2 linked regions of the Bradyrhizobium diazoefficiens genome follow. The protein of the gene in region 2 interacts with the protein of the main gene of each other region in a pairwise test. Links are inferred from orthologs where the notes say so. Each region holds a gene or a part of one and is shown on either strand. Other genes may lie near its edges.

Region 1 (8,175 bases), on a different replicon or contig from region 2:
GCGACGCCGCCGGCCTTCTTCACCTCCTCGACAGTCTCCTTCACCGCCTCGGTGCGATCGACCGCGATCAGTTTCGCGCCTTCCCTGGTGAACAGGAGCGCTGCCGCGCGACCGATGCCGCTGCCGGCGCCGGTGATGATGACGGATTTGCCTTGCAGACGGCCCATGCGTTTCTCCCTTTGGTTGGTCCGCAACGCTTGCCGCGCAACGGAATTTCAAACAGAATTTCAAACGGTAAAGTGTCTTGAGACACGTTCACACCTGACGTACAGCGACATCACACGGGATGGAAGGGTTTCGATGGCAGCCGCAGACAAGTCGAATGTGGTCACGACACGGTGGTGGTGGGTCCGTCACGCGCCGGTGCGCAATGACGGCGGCAACATCTACGGTCAGTCCGATCTCGCCTGCGACACCAGCGACGCCTACGTCTTCAATGCTGTTGCCAAGGTGCTGCCACGCAACGCGGTCTGGTATTCGAGCAATCTGATGCGCACGCACCAGACCGCGGAAGCGATCTGGGAGGCGGGCTATCCGCGGCCCGCGTCGATGACGTGGGAGGCGGATCTCGCCGAACAAAATCTCGGCCGCTGGCAGGGCATGAACCGCGCCGCCTTCATTGCGAGCCGCCCCGTGGGCGCGAGCTGGTTTGCCGATATCAACGAGCCGGCGCCTGGCGGCGAAAGTTTCATGGATCTCTACAACCGCACACGCCGTACCGTCGAGCGCATCAACAATGAAGCGGCCGGGCAGGACGTGATCGCTGTTGCCCATGGTGGCACCATCAAGGCGGCGATTGGCCTCGCACTCGACGGCCAGGTGGAGCGGGCGCTATCGTTCGACATCGACAATGTCTCGATCACGCGGCTCGATTATTTCGCAAGCCCCGAGCGCTCGATCTGGCGACTGCCGATGGTGAACCAGCAGCCGTGGATCGCCGATGACGCGCATGCGGAGATGCATCAGCCGGCCGGACCGGAAGTCAAGAAGCTCGCCTGAGCAATTGTACGATCGCACGGACCCGGCGTAAGCCTCACACCGATCAAAATCATACTCTGGGAGAGAAACATGACCTTGTTCGACATGAAGGGAAAAGTCGCCGTCATCACCGGCTCGACGCGCGGCATCGGGCTTGCGATCGCCGAGCGCATGGCCGAGCACGGCGCCAAGGTGGTGATCTCCTCGCGCAAGGCCGATGTCTGCGATGAGGTGGCGACGTCAATCAACGACAAGTTCGGCAACGGCACAGCGGTGGCGATCGCCGCCAACATCTCGTCGAAGGAGAATCTGCAAAACCTGATCGACGAGAGCAACCGCGCCTTCGGCAAGATCGACGTGCTGGTCTGCAACGCGGCATCGAACCCGTATTACGGTCCGCTCGCCGGCATTTCCGACGATCAGTTCCGCAAAATTCTCGACAACAACATCGTCGCCAACAACTGGCTGATCTCGATGGTGGTGCCGCAGATGATCGAGCGCAAGGACGGCTCAATCATCATCGTGTCCTCGATCGGCGGCCTGAAGGGGTCGACCATCCTGGGTGCCTACGCAATCTCGAAAGCCGCCGACATGCAACTCGCGCGCAACCTCGCGTGCGAATACGGCAAGCACAACATTCGCGTGAATTGCATCGCGCCCGGACTGATCAAGACCGACTTTGCCAAGGCGCTGTGGGACAATCCGGAGAATTTGAAAGCCTCGACCGCGCGCTCGCCGCTGCTCCGCATCGGCATCCCCGACGAGATCGCGGGTGCCGCCGTGTTCCTGGGATCGAGGGCCGGCGACTTCATGACCGGTCAGACCATGGTGATCGACGGCGGCGCGACGATTAGCTGATCTGGCGTGTCCCGGACGCGGTGCATTGCGTCGCGTCCGGGCGCGCAAGCTCAATCGACCGCCGCGTAAACCAGATCCCGCACCAGTGTCCGCGTAAAATCGCGCTGTCCCGGGCCCTGGCTCATGAACACGACGAACATATCCTCCTTCGGATCGATCCAGAAGAACGTCCCCGCAATGCCGCTCCAGAAATACTGGCCGACGCTGCCGGGGAAGGGCGCGATGCCGGTGTCGCGGCGCACGGCGAAGCCGAGGCCAAAGCCGTGGCCGGGCGACAGCAGCGTGCCATTGGTCACGACGTGCGGCCCGAGATGATCGGAGGCCATCAGCTCCAGCGTCTTGCGGCCGATGATCCTGTTGCCGTCGAGCGTGCCGCCGTTGCGCAGCATCAGCGCGAAGCGGGCATAGTCCATCGTGGTTGAGACCAGACCGCCACCACCGGACTCCATGATCGGCTGCTCGAGCATGTTGAAGAGCGCAACCTTGTCGCCGGTCCAGGGATCGGCCGCGAACGGCTCGGTGAGGCGGGCGGCATTGGCCTCAGAGGTCGCGAAGCCGGTTTCGGTCATCTGCAAGGGCGCGAGGATGCGTTCGGTGAGGAAGGCGCCGAGCGATTTGCCGCTGATGATTTCGATGATGCGGCCGAGGATGTCGGTGGAGCGGCTGTAGTTGAACTCGTCGCCGGGGTGGCAGACCAGCGGGAAGCTCGCCACCAGCGCGGCGTGCTCGGCATTGGTGATCTTGCGGCTGCGGACGCGGGACTCCTGGTAGATCTTGTGCACGGGGCCGTCGCCCTGGTGCTCGTAAGTGAGACCCGAGGTGTGACGGAGCAGGTCCTGCACCGTCATCGGCCGCTTCGGTGGAACCAGTTCCAGTCTGCCCCCGCTGACTACGCCGACCTTCTGGTCGGCGAATTCCGGAATGAATTTGGCAACGGGATCGCCGAGGAGGAGGTGGCCGTCCTCGACCAACGTCATGATGCCGACCGAGACGATCGGCTTGGTCATCGAGAAGATCCGGAAGATCGAATCAAGCGCCATCGGCGCGGGGCCAGCCGGGCTCTGCTTGCCGAGCGCCTCGAACCAGCCGACCTGACCGCGGCGGGCCACCAGCACGGTCACACCGGGCACGGTTCCCTTGTCGATCTCGCGCCTGAACGCATCCGACATTGCCTGCAAGCGGGGCCGCGATAGCCCCAACGTCTCCGGCTCGGCCTCAGGCAAAGGCGGGGTTTTCGGCGCGATCGCGGCGTGAGAGGCGGCTGTGGCGGTCATGTTCACTCCCGGGGGCACATTATTATCGGGAACGAACTCTGGCCCAGAAGCAGCCGTACAAACAAGCGAAGCCAGCGCGCTTCACCCTTGCATTCCGGCCTTGCAATCCAGCCGTCCCCTGTGCTTGAAAGCGCCCCTGATCCGCGGCGACGCAGGGTCCGTAGGAGTGTAGCTCAATTGGTAGAGCACCGGTCTCCAAAACCGGGGGTCGCAGGTTCGAGCCCTGCCACTCCTGCCAGCTAATCCCAGACAATCAGGATTGAACGGTAGGACGGCGGCGGGCCGAAAGCTCGAATCGTGGTTCATGGGGATCGGCTAAGCCCTTGATCCCGATCGGGTCCACGGCAAGCGGCTGCGCACGTCCCGGCCCGCCACACCTTGACCTTTGGCCCCATCCGCAGTATCTACCCCCCACTCGCAGCCGGCCCGTTAGACGCGGATCTCCGGCGCGGCTTTGAAATCCCCGAACAATCGAGCCCGGTTTTCCGGCTCATCCTTCGAGACAGAGGGCTGGGCCAACGGCGGCTGTTCGGATCCCTGAAATTCATTCGCGTCTGTCAACGGACGTTGGACCTCAAACGATGGCAGTCAGCCCGTTCAAGTTCTTGCAGGAAGTGCGCTCGGAGACCAACAAGGTCACCTGGCCGACCCGTCGTGAGACCACGATCACCACCATAATGGTGTTCATCATGGTCGCCGTGGCCTCGATCTTCTTCTTCGCCGCCGACCAGATCATCCGTTACCTCATCACCTTCCTTTTGGGCATTCACTGATGGCAACAGCAGCCGCTGCAACCCAATCGACCGACAAGCGCTGGTACATCGTCCACGCCTATTCGAACTTCGAGAAGAAGGTCGCCGAATCCATCCGCGAGCAGGCCAAGCAGCGCGGGCTCGAAGAGCTGTTCGAGCTGGTGCTGGTTCCGACCGAGAAGGTCACTGAAGTGCGCCGCGGCCGCAAGATCGATGCCGAGCGCAAGTTCTTTCCGGGCTACGTGCTGGTGAAGATGAAGCTGACCGACGAGGCGTTCCATCTGATTAAGAACACGCCGAAAGTCACGGGCTTCCTCGGTGCGGAAAACAAGCCGATGCCGATTTCGGAAGCCGAGGCCATGCGGATTCTACACCAGGTGCAGGAGGGTGTGGAACGGCCGAAGGCGTCGGTGTCGTTCGAGATCGGCGAGAACGTGCGCGTGGCCGACGGTCCGTTCGCCTCGTTCTCGGGTGTGGTCGAGGAAATCGACGAGGCGCGCTCGCGCGTGAAGGTCGCGGTGTCGATCTTTGGTCGCGCCACGCCGGTCGAGTTGGAATTCGGTCAGGTCGAGAAGGTCTGATCGGGTAACGCGGGAAGCCGAAAGGCTTCGCGCAACAAGAGGCCGTGGGAGGGAGAGGGCGGTTGCCAGCCGCATCCGACCCAGACCACGAACCTGAAACCGCTGGCCCAGGCCGGCACAACAGGAGTGATACATGGCAAAGAAAGTGACCGGATACCTGAAGCTTCAGGTCCCGGCCGGTGCGGCGAATCCTTCGCCCCCGATCGGTCCCGCGCTTGGTCAGCGCGGTCTCAACATCATGGAGTTCTGCAAGGCGTTCAACGCCCAGACCCAGAAGGAAGAGAAGAACACCCCGATCCCCGTCGTGATCACGATCTACGCCGATCGTTCGTTCACGTTCGAGATGAAGACCCCTCCGATGTCCTTCTTCCTCAAGCAGGCTGCCAAAATCCAGTCCGGCTCGAAGGCGCCGGGCCGTGACAAGGCCGGTGCGGTGACACGCGCGCAGGTGCGCGAGATCGCCGAGAAGAAGATGAAGGATCTGAATTGCGACACCATCGAATCGGCCATGAAGATGGTCGAGGGCTCTGCCCGTTCGATGGGTCTGGAAGTGGCGGGGTAAGGGCTCATGGCAATCGGAAAGCGTTTGAACAAAGCCCGCGAAGGTGTTGACCGCGAAAAGCTTTACCCGCTCGCGGACGCCATCAAGATGGTCAAGGAACGCGCGAAAGCGAAGTTCGACGAGACCATCGAGGTCGCGATCAATCTCGGCGTCGATCCGCGTCACGCCGACCAGATGGTCCGCGGCGTCGTAACCCTGCCGAACGGCACCGGCCGTACGCTCCGCGTCGGCGTGTTTGCCCGCGGCGCCAAGGCCGATGAGGCCAAGGCCGCCGGTGCCGACGTCGTCGGTGCCGAAGACCTGGTCGAGAAGGTGCAGAACGGCTCGATCGATTTCGACCGTTGTATCGCCACCCCCGACATGATGCCGCTGGTCGGCCGCCTCGGTAAGGTGCTCGGCCCGCGCGGCCTGATGCCGAACCCGAAGATCGGCACCGTGACCATGGACGTCACCGGTGCGGTGAAGGGGGCCAAGGGCGGCTCGGTCGAGTTCCGCGTCGAGAAGGCCGGCATTCTGCAGGCCGGCGTCGGCAAGGCCTCGTTCTCCGAGGAGAAGCTGGTCGAGAACATCAAGGCGCTCGCGGATGCGGTCTCGAAGGCCAAGCCCGCCGGCTCCAAGGGCACCTACATCCAGCGCGTTGCGGTGTCCTCGACGATGGGCCCGGGCGTGAAGGTCGAGCCGGGCACCATTCTCGGCTAAGGTCTGCCTCGGTGAGAGGTTTGGAAATTGCATGAGGCGAGGGGCGGAATTGGGCAACCGATTCCGCCCCTCGTCGTTTGTGGGCGACACTCGCCGGAAATAAGAACAATGGCTGACAAGGTCCTGATCTACTCGCGCTTTCCCAAGACGATGATGGCGCGCTTCGCCGAACGGTTCGAGCTGCTCGACACCGGTGGCAAGCCGGCGCGGGAGGTGTTTCCGGCGGACGAGCTCGGCGGCATCCGCGCGATCCTCACCGCGGGCGGCACGCCGCTGGGCGCCGAAGCGATGGACCTGTTTCCAAAACTCGGCGCGATCGTCTGCTACGGCACGGGCTACGACGGTGTCGACCTGAAGGTCGCCGCCACACGCAACATCGCGGTCGGCCACAGCCCGGGCGCCAATGCGGCCTCGGTCGCCGACATCGCGATGACCCTGATGCTGGCGACGACGCGGCGGATCCTGATCGCCGACCAATATGTCCGCAGCGGCGACTGGGCGGCGTCAAAACAGTCGCCAATGATGCGCCCTCGGGCCGGCATGTCCGGTCGCCGCATTGGCATCTACGGCATGGGCGAGATCGGCCGCAAGATCGCTGCACGCTGCGCCGCGTTCGAGGCCGACGTGGGCTATTACAGCCGTACTCGGCGCGACGTGCCGCCCTATCAGTATTTCCAGTCGCTGGAAGCGCTCGCCGACTGGTGCAGCGTGCTGATGATCGCGGTCCGGGCAGGGGCCGAGACCCAGCACGCCGTCAACGCCGATATCCTGAAGCGCCTTGGTGAAGACGGTTATGTCGTCAACATCTCCCGCGGCTCGGTGATCGACGAGAAGGCCCTGGTCGCGGCCCTGACCGACAAGATCATCGCCGGCGCCGGCCTCGACGTCTTCGAGAAGGAGCCGCACGCCCCCGACGGGCTGACGGCGCTCCCCAATGTCGTGTTCGCCCCCCATCTCGGCGGCCACACCCTCGAATCGCACGCCGCCATGCAGAACTGCGTGCTGGCCAACCTGAGCGCGTTTTTCGAGGGCAAGCCGCTGCCTTACGGGGTCAAGTCGGCCTGAATCGGCCATTGCCAGGCCGGGTCAAGCCCGGCCGGCAACGGTTTGGAACTGGTGTGAATTTTGCTCTTGGCAAGCAGGCAGAGAGCGGTTAAAGAAGCGCTTCCGGACGTGCCGGCCTTGGCTGGCGCGTCTGTGCGCGCATTCCGAAAACCCGACGCGACAGGAGATCATTCCTTTTCAGGACGTCCGTAAGGATTTGCCCGAAAAGGAAGGAAAATCCATCGGTTGGTGGGATGCGGGCAGAGGTCAGGCGGTTCGCCGGCTGGCCTTGTCCTGTCCAAGACTGCAGGCGCCCGCGGGAAGTTTCGATTTCTCAACGGCTTAATCGCATGGCCTGCATAGACGGGTGAAGACCGGATTTCACGTCGCATTCCACTCCTTAGGGTGGTTGCGAAACGGGTCTGGTTCGGACCTCGACACGCCGTGGGCTCTGATGGGCTCCCGGAGGGCAGGCTTTGAATTGTCGTCTTGCCCGGCGTGTCCGATGGGGTTTGACCCTGAGGTTCAGGTTTGGGCGGGACGATGGGTGCAACCCGGCGGTCCCGCTTTTTGCGATGACCGCCAACCGGAAAGAGCTTGCTGTGGAACGAGCGGCAAAAAAAGAGGCGGTCGAACAGCTCAATGGGGTCTTCAAGACCACGAGCGTCGCGGTCGTTGCTCAATATTCCGGCCTGACCGTTGCCCAGATGCAGAAGCTGCGCATGCAGATGAAGCAGGCTGGTGCCTCGGTGAAGGTCTCGAAGAACCGTCTCGCCAAAATTGCTCTTGAAGGCACTGACGTCGTTGCCATCGGCCCCATGCTGAAGGGACCGACCGTGATCGCCACTTCGAACGATCCGGTAGCGGCGCCAAAGGTCGCCGTCGAATTCGCCAAGGCGAACGAAAAGTTCGTCATCATTGGCGGATCGATGGGTACGACCGTCCTGAATGTCGACGGTGTGAAGGCGCTTGCCTCGCTGCCGTCGCTTGACGAACTGCGCGCCAAGATCGTCGGCCTCCTCGTGGCCCCGGCGACCAAGCTGGCTCAGCTCGCCAACGCGCCCGCGGGCAAGCTCGCGCGCGTCATCCAGGCTTATGCCTCAAAGAGCGAAGCGGCCTGACGCCCTTCGCAAAACTCAAACCCGAACCAGACTTACATTCAAGGAAACTGAACAATGGCTGACTTGCAGAAGATCGTTGACGACCTTTCGAGCCTCACCGTGCTCGAAGCTGCTGAGCTCGCGAAGCTCCTCGAAGAAAAGTGGGGCGTCTCGGCCGCCGCGGCTGTGGCTGTGGCCGGCCCCGCCGCTGCTGCCGCTGCTCCGGCTGAAGAGAAGACCGAGTTCACGGTCGTTCTGGCCGCCGCCGGCGAAAAGAAGATCGAGGTCATCAAGGAAGTCCGCGCCATCACTGGCCTGGGCCTGAAG
Region 2 (17,280 bases):
TGCTCGATGCCTTTGCGTTGGCGCTCGGCGGCCGCGGCGACGCCGGCCTCGTGCGCCATGGTGCGGAGCAGGGCCAGGTCACGGCCGTCTTCGATATCCCCAAAAATCACCCCGCGGCGAAAATCCTCGCCGAGAATGGCCTGGACGATACCGGGGAGATGATTCTTCGTCGTGTGCAACTCGCCGACGGCCGCACCCGCGCCTTCATCAACGACCAGTCGATCAGCGTGCAGACGCTGAAGGCGGTCGGCGCGGCGCTGGTCGAGATCCACGGCCAGCATGACGAGCGCGCGCTGGTCGATGCCGCCACCCATCGCCGGCTGCTCGATGCCTTCGCCGGGCTCGAGAAGGACGTCACAGCCGTCGAAGCGCTCTGGGACGCACGCCGCACCGCGAATACCGAGTTGGACGATCATCGCGCCGGCAAGGAGCGTGCCGCGCGCGAGGCGGATTATTTGCGCCATGCCTCCGACGAGTTGAAGCAGCTTGCGCCAAAGGACGGTGAAGAAACCTCGCTCGCCTCCCGCCGCACCACCATGATGCAGGGCGAGAAGATCGCCTCCGATTTGCGCGAGGCGCAGGAAGTCGTCGGAGGCCACCATTCGCCGGTTGCGGCGCTGTCGGCCGCCGTGCGCCGGCTGGAACGTCGCGGCGTCAATTCGCCAACGCTGGTCGAGCCCGCGGTGAAGGCGATCGATATCGCCATCAACGCACTGGAGGAGGCCGACCAGCATCTCCAGGCCGCGCTCGCCGCAACCGATTTCGACCCGGCCGAGCTCGAGCGCATCGAGGAACGGCTGTTCGCGCTGCGCGCCGCTTCGCGTAAATATTCGACGCCGGTTGATGGCCTCGCCGCGCTCGCCGCCAAATACGCCGCCGACGTGGTGCTGATCGATGCCGGCGCCTCGCGGCTGAAGAAGCTGGAGCAGGCCGCGATCGAGGCCGATGCCCGCTATGCGACTGCTGCGAAAAAGCTCTCGGCGGCGCGGCAGAAATCGGCCGAGAAGCTCAACAGGGCGGTCAATGCCGAACTCGCACCGCTCAAGCTCGAGCGTGCAAAGTTCATGACCCAGGTGGCGACCGACGAGGCCGCGCCGGGCCCGCAAGGCTTCGACCGGGTCGAGTTCTGGGTGCAGACCAATCCGGGCACCAGGGCCGGTCCGATGATGAAGGTCGCCTCCGGCGGCGAGCTCTCCCGCTTCCTTCTGGCGCTGAAAGTCGTGCTGTCCGACCGCGGCTCGGCGCCGACGCTCGTGTTCGACGAGATCGACACAGGCGTAGGCGGCGCCGTCGCCGATGCCATCGGCGCGCGACTGGCGCGGTTGGCCGGCAAGGTGCAGGTGATGGCCGTGACTCATGCCCCGCAGGTCGCCGCCCGCGCCGACCAGCATCTCCTGATCTCCAAGGATGCGCTGGACAAGGGCAAGCGCGTCGCCACCCGCGTCAACGCACTTGCCGCCGACCACCGCCGCGAAGAAATCGCCCGCATGCTCGCCGGCGCCGAGATCACGGCCGAGGCAAGGGCGGCCGCGGACCGGCTGCTTAAGGCGGCGACGGCTTAGGCTGCGCCTCCCGGACGCAGCGCGTTGCGCTGCATCCGGGGCAACAAGATCTCAACGTGCCTTTACCCCTGCGCCCGCTCCGTCGTATCCAAGCACCATGGCAAGAGCAGCAAAATCCAAACCGCTTCGCGACGTCGCCGACCTCACCAAGGCGCAGGCCAAGGTCGAGCACATGCGGCTCACGCTCGAACTCGAAGAGCACGACAAGCGCTACTATCAGGACGACGCACCCACCGTCACCGACGCCGAATATGATGCATTGCGTCATCGTCTCAACGCGATCGAAAAACGCTTTCTGGAATTCGTCAGCGCGGACTCGCCGTCACAGAAGATCGGCGCGGCGCCATCCGGGCGCTTCAAGAAGGTCCGGCATTCCGTTCCCATGCTGTCGCTGGACAACGCCTTTGCCGAAGAGGACGTGCGCGACTTCGTCGGCCGCATCGTGCGCTTCTTGAAGCTCGATGACGACAAGGTCAATTTCTCCGCCGAGCCGAAGATCGACGGCCTCTCGATGTCGCTGCGCTATGAGGGCGGCGAGCTCGTCACTGCTGCGACGCGCGGCGACGGTGCGGTGGGCGAGGACGTCACCGCCAATATCCGTACGCTCGAAGACGTGCCCGAGAGGCTGAAGGGCCGCAACGTCCCCGACATCTGCGAGGTGCGCGGCGAGGTCTACATGACTAAGAAGGCCTTCCTCGCGCTCAACGAGCGACAGAAGGCGGCCGGCGATACCGTCTTCGCCAATCCGCGCAACTCCGCCGCGGGCTCCTTGCGGCAGAAGGATCCGACCGTCACCGCCTCGCGTCCGCTCGGCTTCTTCGCCTATGCCTGGGGCGAAATGAGCGCGATGCCGGAAGAGACGCAGAGCGGCATGATCCACTGGTTCGAGCGCTGCGGCTTCAAGACCAATCCGCTGACGAAACTGTGTCACTCCGTCGAGGAGCTGATCGCGTTCCATCAGAGCATCGAGGAAGCGCGCGCCGAACTCGACTACGACATCGATGGCGTCGTCTACAAGATCGATCGCATCGACTGGCAGGAGCGGCTCGGCTTCGTCTCCCGCACGCCGCGCTGGGCCATCGCGCACAAGTTTCCGGCCGAGCGCGCCATGACGGTGCTCCGCGACATCGAGATCCAGGTCGGCCGCACCGGCTCGTTCACGCCGGTCGGCAAGCTCGAGCCGGTCGGTGTCGGCGGAGTGATCGTGCAGAACGTCACGCTGCACAACGAGGATTACATCAAAGGCATCGGCAACAAGGGTGAGGTGCTGCGCGAGGGGCGCGACATCCGGATCGGCGACACGGTGGTGATCCAGCGCGCCGGCGACGTGATCCCGCAGGTCGTGGATATCGTCCTCGACAAGCGGCCGACGAGCGCCAAGGCGTTTCACTTCCCCAAGACGTGCCCGTGTCCGCTGCACACCGACGTCGTGCGCGGGGAGACGGCCGCCGGCGAAGAGGAAGCGCGTGCCCGCTGCACCGGCGAGTTCGCCTGCCCCTACCAGAAGATCGAACACCTCAAGCTGTTCGTGTCGCGGCGCGCCTTCGACATCGATGGTCTCGGCGAGAAGCAGCTCCAGTATTTCTTCGACAAGGGGTGGGTGAAAGAGCCTGCCGACATCTTCACGCTGGAGAAGCGCAACGCAAAGCTCAAGCTCGAGGAAATCGAGGGCTACGGCGAAACCTCGGTGCGCAATCTGTTCGGCGCGATCGAGAGCCGGCGCAGAATCGCGCTGGAGCGTTTTATCTATGCGCTCGGCATGCGCCATGTCGGCGAGACCACGGCCCTGGCACTGGCGCGCGGCTATGGTTCCTGGGACGCCTTCCACGATGCCTGCCTCAAGGTCGCCAAGGGCGACGAGGAGGCGATGGCTGAGATGGACGCGCTCGACCAGATCGGCGACACCGTGATCAAGAGCATCGCCGATTATTTCGGCGAGGACCACAACCGCGGCATTGTCGAGCGGCTGACCAAGGAGGTCGAGATCGTCGACGCCGAGAAGCCGAAGAGCAACTCGGCCGTCGCCGGCAAGACGGTCGTGTTTACGGGCTCGCTGGAGAAGATGACGAGGGACGAGGCCAAGGCCACGGCAGAAAGGCTCGGCGCAAAAGTGTCCGGCTCGGTGTCCAAGAAGACCGATATCGTCGTCGCCGGTCCAGGTGCGGGTTCGAAGCTCACAGAAGCCAACAAGCACGGCGTCAAGGTGCTGACTGAGGATGAGTGGCTGACGCTGATCGGAGAGTGAGCTCTCTCCCCGTCATTGCGAGGAGCTCTTGCGACGAAGCAATCCAGATTGCCGCCGCGGAAAGATTCTGGATTGCTTCGCTGCGCTCGCAATGACGAGGAGAGGGCGTGCCGTCCCTCAGATCATCCCCGCCTCGTCCTCCTCGGCCTGCCCGATCAGCGTCTCGCTCACCACCAATTCGCGGCGAGGGACGACGAAGATCATCGTACAGGCGCAGAGCAGCGAGACGGCGAGGACGGCCGAGGTCAGCGGCAGCGTCGTTGCGGAGTGGCCGCCGAGATAGGCGCCGAATTGCGACATCAGGGCGCCGATCCCCTGTTGCAGAAAGCCCATCGCACCTGACGCAGTGCCGGCGGCTTCGGGACGGATGCTGATGGCGCCGGCTGCGGAATTCGCCATCACGAAGGCGTTGCCGACCATCACGATCATCTGCGTGCCGAACAGCCAGGCGGGAGCCTCGTTCCAGCCGCTGAAACTCCACAGCAGGTTCAACAGGCTGCCGCAGAGTTGCAGGCCGAGCCCGAACCAGATCAGTTTCTCCAGCGAGTGTCGCGGCGCGAAGCGCACGCAGAGCAGATTGCCGACCAGATACGCGAATCCCGTCGTGGCGAACCACGCGCCGTATTCGGCGCTGGTCCGGCCCATCTGGGTCACCACGATGTAGGGGCCGCCGCCGGCGAAGGTGAAGATGATCTGCGACGCCAGCACCTGGCACATCACGTAGCCGATGAAGGCGCGGCTCTTGATCAGGGTGCCGACGTCGCCGCGAAAACCGCTGCCGGCCACACGGTCGCGACGCGTCTCGGGCAACGCGATCGCGATGCCGATGGCGACCGCGAGCGCGCCGACCGTGACGGCGTAGAAGATCGCCCGCCAGCCGAACGCGGTCTCGATCAGGCCGCCGGTGAGCGGCGAAACCATTTGTCCGATCATCAGGGCGGCGACCACAAGGCTGATCATGGAGGCGACCCGGTCGCGCGCGTAGATGTCGCGGATGATGGCGCGGCTTACCACCATGCCGGAGGCGCCACCGAGCGCCTGGAAGAAGCGCGCGGCAATCAATTGCGGCAGGGTTTCGGCGAAAATGCAGGCGACGCTCGCCGCGACCATCAGGGCGAGGCCTCCGAGTAGCACCGGGCGTCGGCCGAATCTGTCCGACAGCGGCCCCATGATCAGCTGCGACAGTGCGATGCCGACCATGTAGAGCGACACCGTCATCTGCGCGATCGAGATGTCGCGCCCGAATGTCGTGGCCAGTACCGGCAGCGCCGGAACCAGGATGTAGAGCGAGATCGGCGCGATCCCGGTCATGACGACCAGCAGCAGCAGCACCACGCGCGAGGTCGCGAGGTTCTTTGTCGCCATTCCCGGCGGCTTGCTGATCATGCCGTGCATGCTGGACACTAGCCGCTTCGCGATTGCTGCGAATATGGCCGTTTCGTCATGCGGCTATGCGCAATACTCGCGCCGCATAATTGGTGTCAGCACCCGCGAAAGCGGGTGATCCAGTATTCCAGAGGGTTGTGATTGACCGAGAAGCCGCAGCGTACTGGATTCCCCGCTTTCGCGGGGAATGACAGCCGAGATTGCGAGCAGCCTTGCACAAATCGCGTAGCGGCATGCGCGGCGCTACGTCAGCTCCGCCGTGGCCTGATCGAGCCAGGCCTTCGTCGCTTCGTCCAGAGCCGGCCCCACCTCGGCGCGAACGCGCGCGTGGTAAGCGTTGAGCCAGGCGAGCTCGTCGCGGTTCAGCATCGCCGTATCGATGAGCCGGCGGTCGATCGGCGCCAAGGTCAGCGTCTCGAACGCGTTCATCGATTTCTCGGCGCCCTTGATGTCGGCGGCGACCACCAGCTCGAGGTTCTCGATGCGGATCCCGAAGGCGTCGGTCTTGTAATAGCCGGGCTCATTGGAGAGGATCATGCCGCGCTTCAGCGGCGTGGTGCCGAGCTTCGAGATCCGCGCCGGCCCTTCGTGGACCGAGAGATAACTGCCGACGCCGTGGCCGGTGCCGTGCTCGAAATCGACGCCGGCGGCCCAGAGATATTGCCGTGCCAGGGTGTCGAGCTGCGCGCCGGTGGTACCGTCGGGAAACACCGCGCGCGCGATTGCGATATGACCGCGCAGCACGCGGGTGAAGCGGTCGCGCATCTCGGGCGTCGGCTCGCCCACCGCCATGGTGCGGGTGATGTCGGTGGTGCCGTCTTCATATTGCGCGCCGGAATCGATCAGCAGCAAATCGCCGCGCGCGATCCGCCGGTTGCTCTTGCGGGTGACACGGTAATGCACGATGGCCCCGTTCGGCCCGGTGCCGGAGATGGTCGGAAACGACACGTCCTTCAGCGCGCCGGTGTCGCGGCGGAACGTCTCCAGCGCCTCCACGGCGTCGATCTCGGTGAGCTTGCCGCTTTCCGCCTCGCGGTCGATGAAGGCGAGGAAGCGCGCGAGTGCGATTGCGTCACGGCGGTGTGCCGTCTGCGTGCCCTTGATCTCGGTCGCGTTCTTCACCGCCTTCAGCAGCGCAATCGGATCGCTGCCGCGCACCGGCTTGCCGCCGCCGCCTGCGATCAACCGGCTTAGGGCGTCGGCCGCCGTGGCGTTGTCGAGCGCGATCGCCGCACCGCTCTTGGCGAGCGCCATCAGCGTCGGCGCCAGTGCATCCGGCTCGCGCACGTCGGCCGATTGCTCGAGATGGTCGCGCGTCAGGTTGGAGAGCTTGCGGTTGTCGATGAACACGGTCGGTCGGCCGTCCCTGGGCACCAGCGCGTAAGACAGCGGCAGCGGTGTGTGTGCGACGTCGGCCCCGCGGATGTTGAAGGTCCAGGCGACGGCATGACTGTCCGACAGCACCAGCGCGTCGGCGCCGAGCTTGTCGATTTCGCTCTTGATCTGCGTCACCTTGTCGGCCTCGGCGACGCCGGCATATTGCAGGCCGTGGATCGCGATGGGGGCGATCGGCGGCTGCGGCCGGTCCTGCCAGATGGCGTCGACCGGATTGCTGTCGACCGCCACCAGTTCGGCACCGGCCTTGGCGCAGGCCGCGGAGAGGCGCTCGGCTGCCGCAAAAGTGTGCAGCCATGGATCAAATCCTAGGCGATCACCGGATTTGAGGTGCGCCGAGACCCAGCTCTCCGGTGGCGGATCGATCAGCGATTCCACCGCCCACGCCTTGCCGTCGACCTGCTTGGCCGCCTGGATCGTGTAGCGGCCATCGACGAAGACGGCGGCCTCCTGGGTCAGCACCACCGCGAGTCCCGCCGAGCCGGTAAAGCCGGTCAGCCAGGCGAGCCGCTCTTCGGAGGGCGCCACATATTCATTCTGCTGCTGGTCGGCGCGCGGAATGACGAAGCCGGTCAGCCTGCGGCGGGCGAGTTCTTCACGAAGTGCTGCGAGGCGCGCCGTCAATGCGACGCCGGCCTCGGGCTCCTCGAATGTCTGGAAGTGCGCTTCGAACATGGCTCAGTTTAGGATCATGGCGATCAGTCCGCAATCTAGACGCATTTGGGGTCGCATCTGGCATGGACTGTGCTTGAAATAGTTCCATTCGAATTGAGTGGAGTAAAGGATGCGGCTGTTGCGCTTCGTCCACAAAACAGGGAAATTCGAGCAAGTGGTTCATCTCAACGGCGAGGGGACACACGATGCCAGCGTTCACGTTTGAGAAGATCTCGCCGCCGGTGCGCCGCGCACCCGCAGCCACGCCCCCGAAGAAGCCGCGCGGTCTCATCAGCCAGATGATCAGCCGTTTCGCAGAGCGTCGCGCGAGGCGGGCATCGCGCGCATCCGTGCGTGGTGACGAGAAACCGGCGAAGTAGAGCTTTCACCCCATCTTCCGCAGCAACAGGCTGCTCCACCCCTCGATCCGCAGATGCCGCAGTGGCACGAGGCCGCGCGCGCGATAGGCGGCGATCACGGCGGGGGCCTGGTGCGTCAACAGGCCGGAGAGGATGATTCGGGCGCCGGGCGCAAGATGTCGGGTCATCGGCCCCGCCAATTGCCGTAACGGATTGGCAAGGATGTTGGCCAGCACCAGGTCGAACGGGCCGCTTTTGGCAAAGTCCGGCGCGGCGAAGCCGATGGCGTGGATCACCCGCACATGTTGACCCACCTCGTTCAGGGTAGCGTTCTCGGCCGCGACCCGCACTGAAGGCGGGTCGATGTCGGAGGCCAGCACTGCGCGATGCAGCGCCTTCGCCGCCGCGATCCCCAGCACGCCGGTACCGGTGCCGAGATCCAGCACGCGCTTGGGGCGCGCATGTTTCAGGACATGGTCAAGCAGCAGTAAACAGCCACGCGTGGTTCCGTGATGGCCGGTGCCGAAGGCCAGCGCCGCTTCGATCTCGATTTTGAGCTTGTTTGGCGCCACGCGGTCGCGGTCGTGGCTGCCATGGACGACGAAGCGCCCGGCCGGCACCGGGACGAGATCCTCCAGGCTTGCCTTGACCCAATCCTTGGCCTCTATCGTGTCGAAGGAAAGCGTCGCGGCGATGTGATTTCCTGCTGAAGTTGCAACGAGTTCGCGCAGCAATTTCTGATCCGGCGCCTCGGCAAAATGCAGCGTGACGTCCCATTGTCCGTCCGGCCGCTCGAAGGCGGCGACCGCAGCATCGCCATCGAAAACGACCTCCGTGAGGATGTCGACAACACGTCTGGCAGCAGCCTCGTTGGGAAGCGAAAAGCTGGCGCGATGGGTAGGGGATGGCTGCATTCCAGGGTTCCGTCAGGTTCAATTTTTGGAACTTTTGTTCTCAATTTTCCGTACAACTTGCAGTTCCCCGGTTAACTTGACCGTAGGCTGTCCACCGTAGATTCCCGGATGTTGGAACCAACCAACACACCCTGGAATAGAAATGGAGGCTAGTCTTGAAGCGCGTGGTTTTGAAGTTTTGGTCCGATGAGTCCGGCGCAACCGCGATCGAATACGGTCTGATCGCGGCCGGGATCGCGCTGGCGATCATCACCGTGGTGAACAGTCTGGGCAGCACGATGAACGACAAGTTCGGTTCGATTAGCAGCTCCTTGAAGTAATTTCTGCCTCCCATTCCCGGCGGGGGCGCCTTTCTTCATAGACGGCTTTTTCGACGACCGCCCGCTGGGGGAATAGCCCTCCGGCGGGCGAAGTCATTTTGGGGAGGCAAGCGAGACCCGTCATCGCTGCCCCTGTCTACAGGCTGTTAACTTATGATCCGGGGGCCATCCACCGACTTATGCCCAACTTATCCAGTCCTTTTCCACAGCCTGATCCGTGCTTGTACAAAGCCGTCGCGTCAGGCTTCCCCGGCTTCAACACGGCTTGCCAACAGGCAATCCACGCCCCGTCCACAGACCTATCCACGGCTTGCGAACAGGCTGCGGTGATCCCTTAAAATCGCTTGTGCCGCGTTGTGGCCGGGGGCGCCGGTGACGCCGCCGCCGGGGTGGGCACCGGAGCCGCAATGATAGAGGCCCTTCAGGGGGCCGCGATAATCGGCATGGCCCAGCATTGGGCGCGCCGAGAACAGCTGGTTCAAGGTCAGCGCGCCGTGGAAGATGTCGCCGCCGAGCAGGCCGAACTGCCGCTCGAGGTCGAGCGGCGAGAGGATCTGGCGCCCGAGCACGCTTGCTGCAAAGCCCGGCGCGTAGCTGTCCACCGTTGCAATCATGAGATCGGCGACCTCGTCGCGATGGTCGTCCCAGGACTTGCCGTCGGGCAGTTCAGGCGCGACATGCTGGCAGAACAGGCTCGCGACATGCTTGCCTGCGGGCGCGAGCGTGTCGTCGAGCGTGGAGGGGATCAGCATCTCGACGATGGGCTGACGGCTCCAGCCCTGCGCCCGCGCATCGAGATACGCCCGGTCCATGTAGCCGAGGCTCGGCGCCAGGATGATGCCGGAGGAGAGGTGATCGCCCTCGCCCGGCAACGCCGTGAACGAGGGCAGGCGGTCCAGCGCCACGTTCATGCGGAAGGTGCCGGAGCCGTTCTTCCAGTGGCGGATGCGGGCGAGGAAATCGGCGGGCAGTGCGTCGGGCGCGATGAGCTGCGTATAGAGCAGCTTTGGATTGACGTTGGCCGCGACATATTTGGCGCGGATCGTCTTGCCGTTCTCCAGCACCACGCCGATGGCGCGGGCGCGTTCGACGATCACCTCGCGCACGGCAGCGTCGGTGTCGATCGTGACGCCGCGATCGCGCGCGGCGCGCGCCATTGCCTGCGTGATCGCGCCCATGCCGCCGATGGCGTGGCCCCAGACGCCCTTCTTGCCGTTCACCTCGCCAAAGGCGTGATGCAGCATCACATAGGCCGAGCCGGCCGCGTAGGGGCTGGCATAATTGCCGACGATGGCATCGAAGCCGAACAGCGCCTTGACCAGATCGTGCTCGAACCGCTCGTCCAGCATCTCGCCGGCCGAGCGGGTGAAGAGATCGAGCAGGCTGCGGCTTCTCTCCAGCGTCAGGCCGCGCAGGATGTTGGCCGTCGTCAGCGCGTTCGCGGCCTCGCGGATGGCGCCAATGCCAAAACTGTCGAGCAGGTTCGGCGGTGCGCGCAGCACGAACTGCCGCAGCACATCCGCGATGTCCTCGAGCTCGCGCGAAAACCCGTCGAGCGCATCGGCATCGCGCGCGCTGAGCCGCGCGACGGAGGCCTTCGTCCGGCCCTCGCCGGTGAGGAGATAGTTGCCCTCGGGCGCGGGCAGAAAATTCTGCGCGCGCCGCTCGACCACGCGTAGGCCCTGCTCGGCAAGGCCCAGATCGCGGATGACCTGCGGGTTGAGCAGACTCACGGTGTAGGCCGCGACCGAGTTGCGGAAGCCCGGATGAAATTCCTCGGTGACCGCGGCCCCGCCGACCACCTTGCGGCGCTCGACCACATGCACGCGCAAACCCGCCGCCGCAAGATAGGCTGCGCAGGTGAGGCCGTTATGGCCGGCTCCGATGATGACGACGTCGGTTTCGGTCATGACAATTTCTGAATGTTCCGTGGTCGTTCCGAGGTCGCCCGAAGGACCCGCAACGACGTTCTATATCAGGCATTTCTCGCGGCATCATCACGAGACCATTTATTGCCCGTTCAGGCGGCTTGTGCTCCATTGCGCGCGCCCCGGCCGCCCGCCGGGAGTAAGCCGGAGCTCCCATGGATTCGATCGTGCAACCCGCCGCCACGGAGCAACCGTCCTCGTCGCGCAACCGGCTGCTGCTGACGGTCTACACCGCCGCGATCTTCGTCAGCGCGCTGCTGCTGTTCTCGGTGCAGCCGCTGTTCACGAAAATGGTGCTGCCGCGGCTCGGCGGCTCGCCGGCGGTGTGGTCGGTGGCGATGGTGTTCTTCCAGTCGCTGCTGCTCGCGGGCTACGCCTACGCGCATCTGCTGATGCAGATCAAGAACCGCGTCGTGCCCGTTGTAGTGCATCTGGTGCTGCTAGTGCTGGCCTTCGCGACGCTGCCGCTCAGCATCGCCAGCGCCTATGGCGAGCCACCTAGCGCCGGCTACGCTTTCTGGCTGCTCGGCCTGTTCGTGATATCGATCGGGCTGCCGTTCTTCGCACTCGCCGCCAACAATCCGCTGCTGCAAGCCTGGTTCGTCCGCACCGGCCATCCTGACGGTCGCGATCCCTACTTTCTCTATGCTTCCTCCAACATCGGCAGCTTCCTCGCGCTGTTGTCCTATCCGTTCCTGCTGGAGCCGATCTTCACGTTGCACACGCAGAACCGGCTCTGGACCGGCGGCTATGGCCTTTTGATCCTGCTGATCGCCGCTTGCGGCGTGTTGCTGTTGCGTTCGCCGAAGCTGGCTGTGACTGACACGCAGGCTGAGAACGCCGACGCGCCGGCGCCGACCTTGGTCACGCGGCTGCGCTGGATCTTCCTCGCCGCGGTGCCGTCGGGCCTCCTGATCGCCGTGACCGCGCATATCTCGACCGACGTCGCGGCCGCGCCACTGCTGTGGGTGCTGCCGCTGTCGCTGTACCTCCTGACCTGGGTGGTGGTGTTCCAGTCGCGGCCGCTGCTGCCGCACAAATGGATGCTGATGCTGCAGCCGGTCGCGATCGCGGGCGTCATCTTTCTGCTGGCTTTCGGCGGCGAGCAGAATTTGCTGCTCACGCTCGGCGGCCATCAATTGTGCTTCTTCATTATCGCCATGGCATGCCATGGCGAATTGGCGCGGACCCGCCCGCCAGCCAAATATCTCACCGGCTTCTATGTTGCGCTGTCATTCGGCGGCATGGTCGGCGGCCTCTTTGCCGGCCTCGTCGCTCCCTTCACGTTCTCCTGGATCGCCGAATATCCGATCCTGGTCGCGCTTGCCGCGCTGTGCCGGCCTTCGGCGAACGAGCGTCTTGCGGGCGTCGTGCGATGGTATTGGCTGGCGCTCGCCGCGCTTGCCGTCGCGCTGGTTGCGCCGTCTTACATGACGGGCGATCTCTCGACCTGGTTCGAGGACCACCGCGTCTGGATCGCCGGCGCCGTCGGCGTGCTCGGGGCGCTTCTGGCGCTCGCGCTCAATGCCGATCGCTGGAAGATCTTTGCCACTGTCGCGCTGGCGCTGGCCTTGATGCGGATCTATCCGGCCGACGAAGGTCGCGTCACCACCGTGCGCAGCTTCTTCGGCGTCCACAAGATCGTGGTGACGCCGGGCGGCTATTTCCACGTGCTGATGCACGGCACCACGATCCATGGTGCCGAGCGCTTCCTCAACAATGACGGCACGCCGGTCACCGGCCGGCCCGAGCCGATCACCTATTATCACAAGGACGGCGGCATCGGTCAGGCCATCACCGCGATCCGCGAGCGCAAGGGCGCGCCGTTGAAGGTCGCGGCGATCGGCGTTGGGTCGGGCACGCTCGCCTGCGCCGGCGAGCCCGGCGAGAGCTGGAAATTCTTCGAGATCGACCAGTCCATGGTCGATGCCGCGCGTGACCCGAAGAATTTCCGCTACATCTCGAGCTGCCAGCCGGACCTCAAGCCGGTGATCGGGGACGCACGCCTCACCTTCGCCAAGGAGCCCGACGGCGTCTACGACCTCATCATCGTCGATGCCTATTCGTCGGATGCGATCCCGATCCATCTCGCCACCGAAGAGGCGATGAAGATCTACAAGGACAAGCTCGCTCCGCACGGCGCCGTGGTGATGCACGTCTCCAACCGGCATCTCGATCTCGAGCCTGTCGTGGTTGGCATCGCCGATGCCAACGACCTGAAGAGCTGGGTCTACGACGAGGATTCCGGCCGCGACGCCGACTACATCTTTTCCACCGACGTCGTCATCTCCGCCCGCGAGGCGGCGGATGTCGGCAAGCTCGCCTCCTCCAAGCAGTGGGAGGAGACCGATCCCGACGAGAAGGTGCGGGTCTGGACCGACGACTATTCCAACATCCTCGGCGCGCTGTACCGGCGTTTGCGGTATGGCGAGCAGTAGCGCTTCGCTGCCTGGGTGGAGGCTTACGGCTTGACCGGTGTCCCCGCAGGCAGCGCAAGCCCCTTCTCGCCGACGACCTGCCGCAACAGGTCCGGCCGGTCCGAGATGATGCCGTCGATGCCGATCTCGATCATCCGCGCCATGTCGTCGGGCTTGTTGACGGTCCAGACCACGACGCGCAATCCCTGCGTATGCGCTTCAGTGACGAGCGCCGCCGTCACGTCGCCGAAATAAGGCGACCACACCGTGCCGCCCGCGGCCTTGATCGTGCGCGGCAGCGAGCCGCCGTGATCGGCCGGGCTGAAGCCCGCCGTCCAGCTGGTCGCCTTGTCGAGGACGTTTGTTGGCGCCGAGCCGCGCTGGAGTGTCAGGTACACGGTTGGAATTTTCGGTGCCTGCTGCTGGACCAGCAGCAGGGTCCGCCAGTCGAACGACTGGATCATGACGCGGTCGGAAAACTTCTCGTCTTCGATCACCCCGAGCAGCTTCGCGACGAAGGCCTGCGGCTCCAGCGATTGATCCGCATGATCCGGATCGATCTTGGTCTCGATATTGAAGCGCACGCGTTCGTTGCCGGATTTGCGCACCAGCGCGAACAGCTCCCTCAGCGTGGGAATGCGGATCCCCGGCACGGCGCGCTGGTCGGGAAACTGCTTTGCATAGGCGCTGTCCGGCCGGATTTGACCGACGTCATAGGTCCTGACCTCGGCGAACCGCAGCTTTGCGAAAGGCGTGCCTGGCGGAGCGACATAGGCGCCGTTCGTGTCCCGCGCGAGATCCGGATTGAGGCCGCGCTCATGCGACACGACGACCTCCCCGTCGGAGGTCACGCCAACGTCGAGCTCGAGCGTGTCCACGCCCATCGAGAGCGCATTGGCAAAGGCCGGCAGGGTATTTTCCGGCATCAGCGCCCGCCCGCCGCGATGCGCCTCGAGGTCGAAGGCCATGGCTTTTCCCGTCGTGAGAATCGAAAGCACGATCAGAATTGTCGCAGCATGTGATGGCATCACAATTCGCAGCCCAAGTGAAAGGAAAAGCATATGAAATCTTCGCTTGTTTCGTCCAGTACTGCGGTTGACGGCGACCGAAGAAAGCCGAAACTGCTCTCAAAAAGGGACCGGGAGCAATTCACATGCGGCTCATCTTCATCGCAACGATGGCGGCTCTGATGGTTGGGCAGGTGGCGGCCAAGGACGTGTTGTCAGGCGCGAGCCTTTATGCGGATGTGGGGCGCTACGCATCCTTCGGCCTGCACCGCTTCGGCTCGCCCGGTGATCGCGCGACCGCCGACTGGATCGCCGGCGAGCTCTCCGAGGCCGGCTTCGCGATCAAGTTCCAACCCGTCGTGCTCGGCCGGCAATATGTCGTGGAGCGAGCCAGTGTGGCGGCGGCCGGCGCGGCTGTCGAGGCGACGCCGTTCTGGTGGCCGCCGGAGGACAAGGCCAGCTTCCATCTCTCCGCGCCGCTCGCGCGCGACGGCGACGTCGCTGGTAAGATTCTCTGGATCGACCTGCCATTCGATCGTGGGGCCTATCTCGGCCCCGCCCATCGCGCGGCGATTGCCGAGGCGGCCGCGAAGAAGCCCGCCACCATTCTGCTGATGATCGGCAATCCCGCCGATGATCGCTTTGCCTACAATGTCACGCAGGAGGATGCACCCTGGCCGGTGCCGGTGATGGTGGTAGGCGCCAAGGCGCGCGGCACCTTCGATCGCGCGTTGGCATCAGGGGCGCCGGTGACGTTCGACGTTGCCGGGCATTACGATCGCAACGTGTCGGGCCGGAATGTCATCGCCGAGACCGGCATCGGCCGCGGGCCGACCATCGTCGTCTCCACGCCGATGACCGGCTGGTATACTTGCGTCTGCGAGCGCGGCCCCGGCATCGCCAACTTCCTGGCGCTGGCGCGCACGACGGCTGCGGAAAAATGGCCGGCGCATTTCGTCTTCATCGCCACCGCCGGTCACGAGATCGGCCATGGCGGCATGGAGTTGTTCCTGAAAGACGGCGCGCCCGCGCCGAAGGACACGCTGGCCTGGATTCATTTCGGTTCGTCGAATGCGTGTTACGCCTTTGCGGACGGAGCCCGCACCGTGCGTCCCCAAGAGGAGCGCGCTCTCGTGCTGAGCAAGTCGGCCGTCGCGCTGACCGACGAGGCCTTTGCTGCAATTGCGGCAAAACGCCTGGTGGCGGAGAAGCAGGCGATCGGTGAGCTGCGCGACGTCCATGCGGCGGGCTACGCCAATTTCCTCGGCATGGCCGGCCGCCATCAAACGTTCCACACGCCCGCAGATGATCTCAGGGCGACCGGGCCCGAGATCCTCGAGCCGGTCGCCCGCGCCTTCGTCGATGCTGTTCGGAAGATCGTCGAACGCGGCGACGCCGCGTTCAGATAGAGCATGATCCGGAAAAGATCGGAGCGGTTTTCCGAAAGGATCATGCTCAAATCATAGCGTCAGTTTTGGTAGTAGCCCCGCGGCTGATAGTACTGGCGGGGCTGCTGCTGATAATAGTAGCCCTGCTGGCCATAACCCTGATCGTAGGACGGCTGCTGTTGCTGGTAGACCTGCGCGCGGTTGATCGGGCGCGGCGCCGGATAGCGCGCGCCGGTGTCGCTGCCGTCGGCCGGATAGATGTAGTTGTCATCCTGCGGCATGTAACGGTGCGCGGGCTGCACCGACGGCGTCAGATTCACGGGATCGCCTGAGGTGGCGTACTGCTCCTCGGCTGGCTGCGGGGCGCGGGCCACCGCTGTGGTGTTGCGGCCCCGCGGATTGCGGGCCAGCGCCACCTGCGCCGAGCCGGTCAAGGTCACCGTGGTGTTGAGCACGCCCTGCTCCTGCACCAGCGCGTAGAGCGTCGAGGCATTCTGGCGCGACAGTCGCACGCAACCATGCGAGGCGGGCGTGCCGAGACGACCGACCGAGTCGGTACCGTGGATGGCGTGCCCGACCTTGGTGAAGAAGATCGAATGCGGCATCGGCGCGTCGTCGAATTCCTTGGAGTAGTGGTCCTCTTCCATCCGGAAGGCGCGGAAGCTGCCGTTCGGCGTCTCGCGTGAGGGGATGCCAGTCGACACCGGCCAGTGATAGCGCGTGACGCCGTCGACCGCGACGGTCATCTGCTGATTGTCCTTGTCGATGGTGATGTCGACCTTGGCCTGCGCGGCGCCCGCGCTCAAAAGCATCAGGGAAGCAAAAGCGATGAAAAAGGAACGCATCTGACGTCTGGCCTCCGGCCTGTTCTCGCAAGCGCCGCGGCTCTCCGTCCCCGGCATGCACTATGCCCGCAATCCGGCTTTCGTTCCAGCGGCCTGCCGGCCCATCGTTAACGTGATGCCGGGCGTAAGCAAGGCCGCTTTGTGCCGCGCGGACCGCGGCGGTGCTGACATTTTCGCGAGCGGGAGAGGCGTTCACAACACCGACAATTCGTCACAAAGGCGCAACCATTTGGTCGGCCTGCGCGTTAAAGATCGCTTGCCTCCAGGTGGCTATCGCCGCCGCTCACCCCTTAAAGCGTGATGGCATTAAGTTCGATATCCTGAATTTTTGAGGTAGTTGGCGCATTCCACGGGTGTGAAGGCATCGAGTGCGTGGCCGATTGCAGCGCAGACCGCATCGACAGTTCGCGCGGCAGCTTTGCGAAGCAGGTGCTTGAGCTTGGCAAAGACCTGTTCGATCGGGTTCAAGTCGGGCGAGTATTTTGGCAGGAAGAACAGTTTGGCGCCGACCGAACGGATGAGCTGGCGAACTGCTTTGCTCCTGTGGCTGCCGAGGTTGTCCAAGACGACGATATCGCCGGGCCGAAGGACGGGCAGTAGAACCTTTTCGACATAGGTACGAAAGCTCGCGCCATCGATCGGCCCCTCGATGAACCATGGCGCATCGATCCGATCATGCCGCAGAGCCGCCAGGAAGGTCATGGTCTTCCAGCGGCCGTGGGGCACTTTGGCGTGAAGTCTGTCTCCGCGCGGCGCCCATCCCCGCAAGGGCGCCATATCGGTCCTGGTCCAGGTCTCGTCGATGAAGACCAGGCGCTCAGCTTCGACGCGATCTTGATACTTTGTCCACTGGGCTCGCC

What was found.
Region 1: the proteins of JJE66_RS01140 (region 2) and rplK interact in binary tests that used the Escherichia coli proteins (3 or more experiments, as listed by UniProt). The link is inferred for Bradyrhizobium diazoefficiens from one-to-one orthologs.

Annotation. Positions count from the first base shown.
Region 1 is NZ_JAENXS010000008.1:808-8,982, forward strand. What follows is about bases 3,556-6,290. They hold rplK (50S ribosomal protein L11), read left to right. Parts: upstream 3,556-4,576; coding sequence 4,577-5,005; downstream 5,006-6,290. Other genes in these bases: secE (preprotein translocase subunit SecE), read left to right, coding at 3,692-3,883; nusG (transcription termination/antitermination protein NusG), read left to right, coding at 3,883-4,443; rplA (50S ribosomal protein L1), read left to right, coding at 5,012-5,704; JJE66_RS37400 (2-hydroxyacid dehydrogenase), read left to right, coding at 5,813-6,290. In the rest of the region: JJE66_RS37355 (SDR family NAD(P)-dependent oxidoreductase), read right to left, coding at 1-167; JJE66_RS37360 (histidine phosphatase family protein), read left to right, coding at 301-999; JJE66_RS37365 (SDR family NAD(P)-dependent oxidoreductase), read left to right, coding at 1,069-1,836; JJE66_RS37370 (serine hydrolase), read right to left, coding at 1,887-3,110; more of JJE66_RS37400, read left to right, coding at 6,291-6,769; rplJ (50S ribosomal protein L10), read left to right, coding at 7,351-7,869; rplL (50S ribosomal protein L7/L12), read left to right, coding at 7,924-8,175. UniProt on the Escherichia coli protein: Forms part of the ribosomal stalk which helps the ribosome interact with GTP-bound translation factors.
Region 2 is NZ_JAENXS010000001.1:235,221-252,500, reverse strand. Bases 6,572-9,496 are described here. They hold JJE66_RS01140 (50S ribosomal protein L11 methyltransferase), read right to left. Parts: upstream 8,516-9,496; coding sequence 7,628-8,515; downstream 6,572-7,627. Other genes in these bases: JJE66_RS01130 (NAD(P)/FAD-dependent oxidoreductase), read right to left, coding at 9,135-9,496; JJE66_RS01135 (Flp family type IVb pilin), read left to right, coding at 8,671-8,835; JJE66_RS01145 (aminopeptidase P family protein), read right to left, coding at 6,572-7,263. Also shown: DNA repair protein RecN, read left to right, coding at 1-1,562; NAD-dependent DNA ligase LigA, read left to right, coding at 1,660-3,807; JJE66_RS01150 (multidrug effflux MFS transporter), read right to left, coding at 3,925-5,202; more of JJE66_RS01145, read right to left, coding at 5,437-6,571; more of JJE66_RS01130, read right to left, coding at 9,497-10,745; JJE66_RS01125 (spermidine synthase), read left to right, coding at 10,919-13,201; JJE66_RS01120 (glycerophosphodiester phosphodiesterase), read right to left, coding at 13,225-14,208; JJE66_RS01115 (hypothetical protein), read left to right, coding at 14,334-15,596; JJE66_RS01110 (L,D-transpeptidase), read right to left, coding at 15,656-16,420. UniProt on the Escherichia coli protein: Methylates ribosomal protein L11.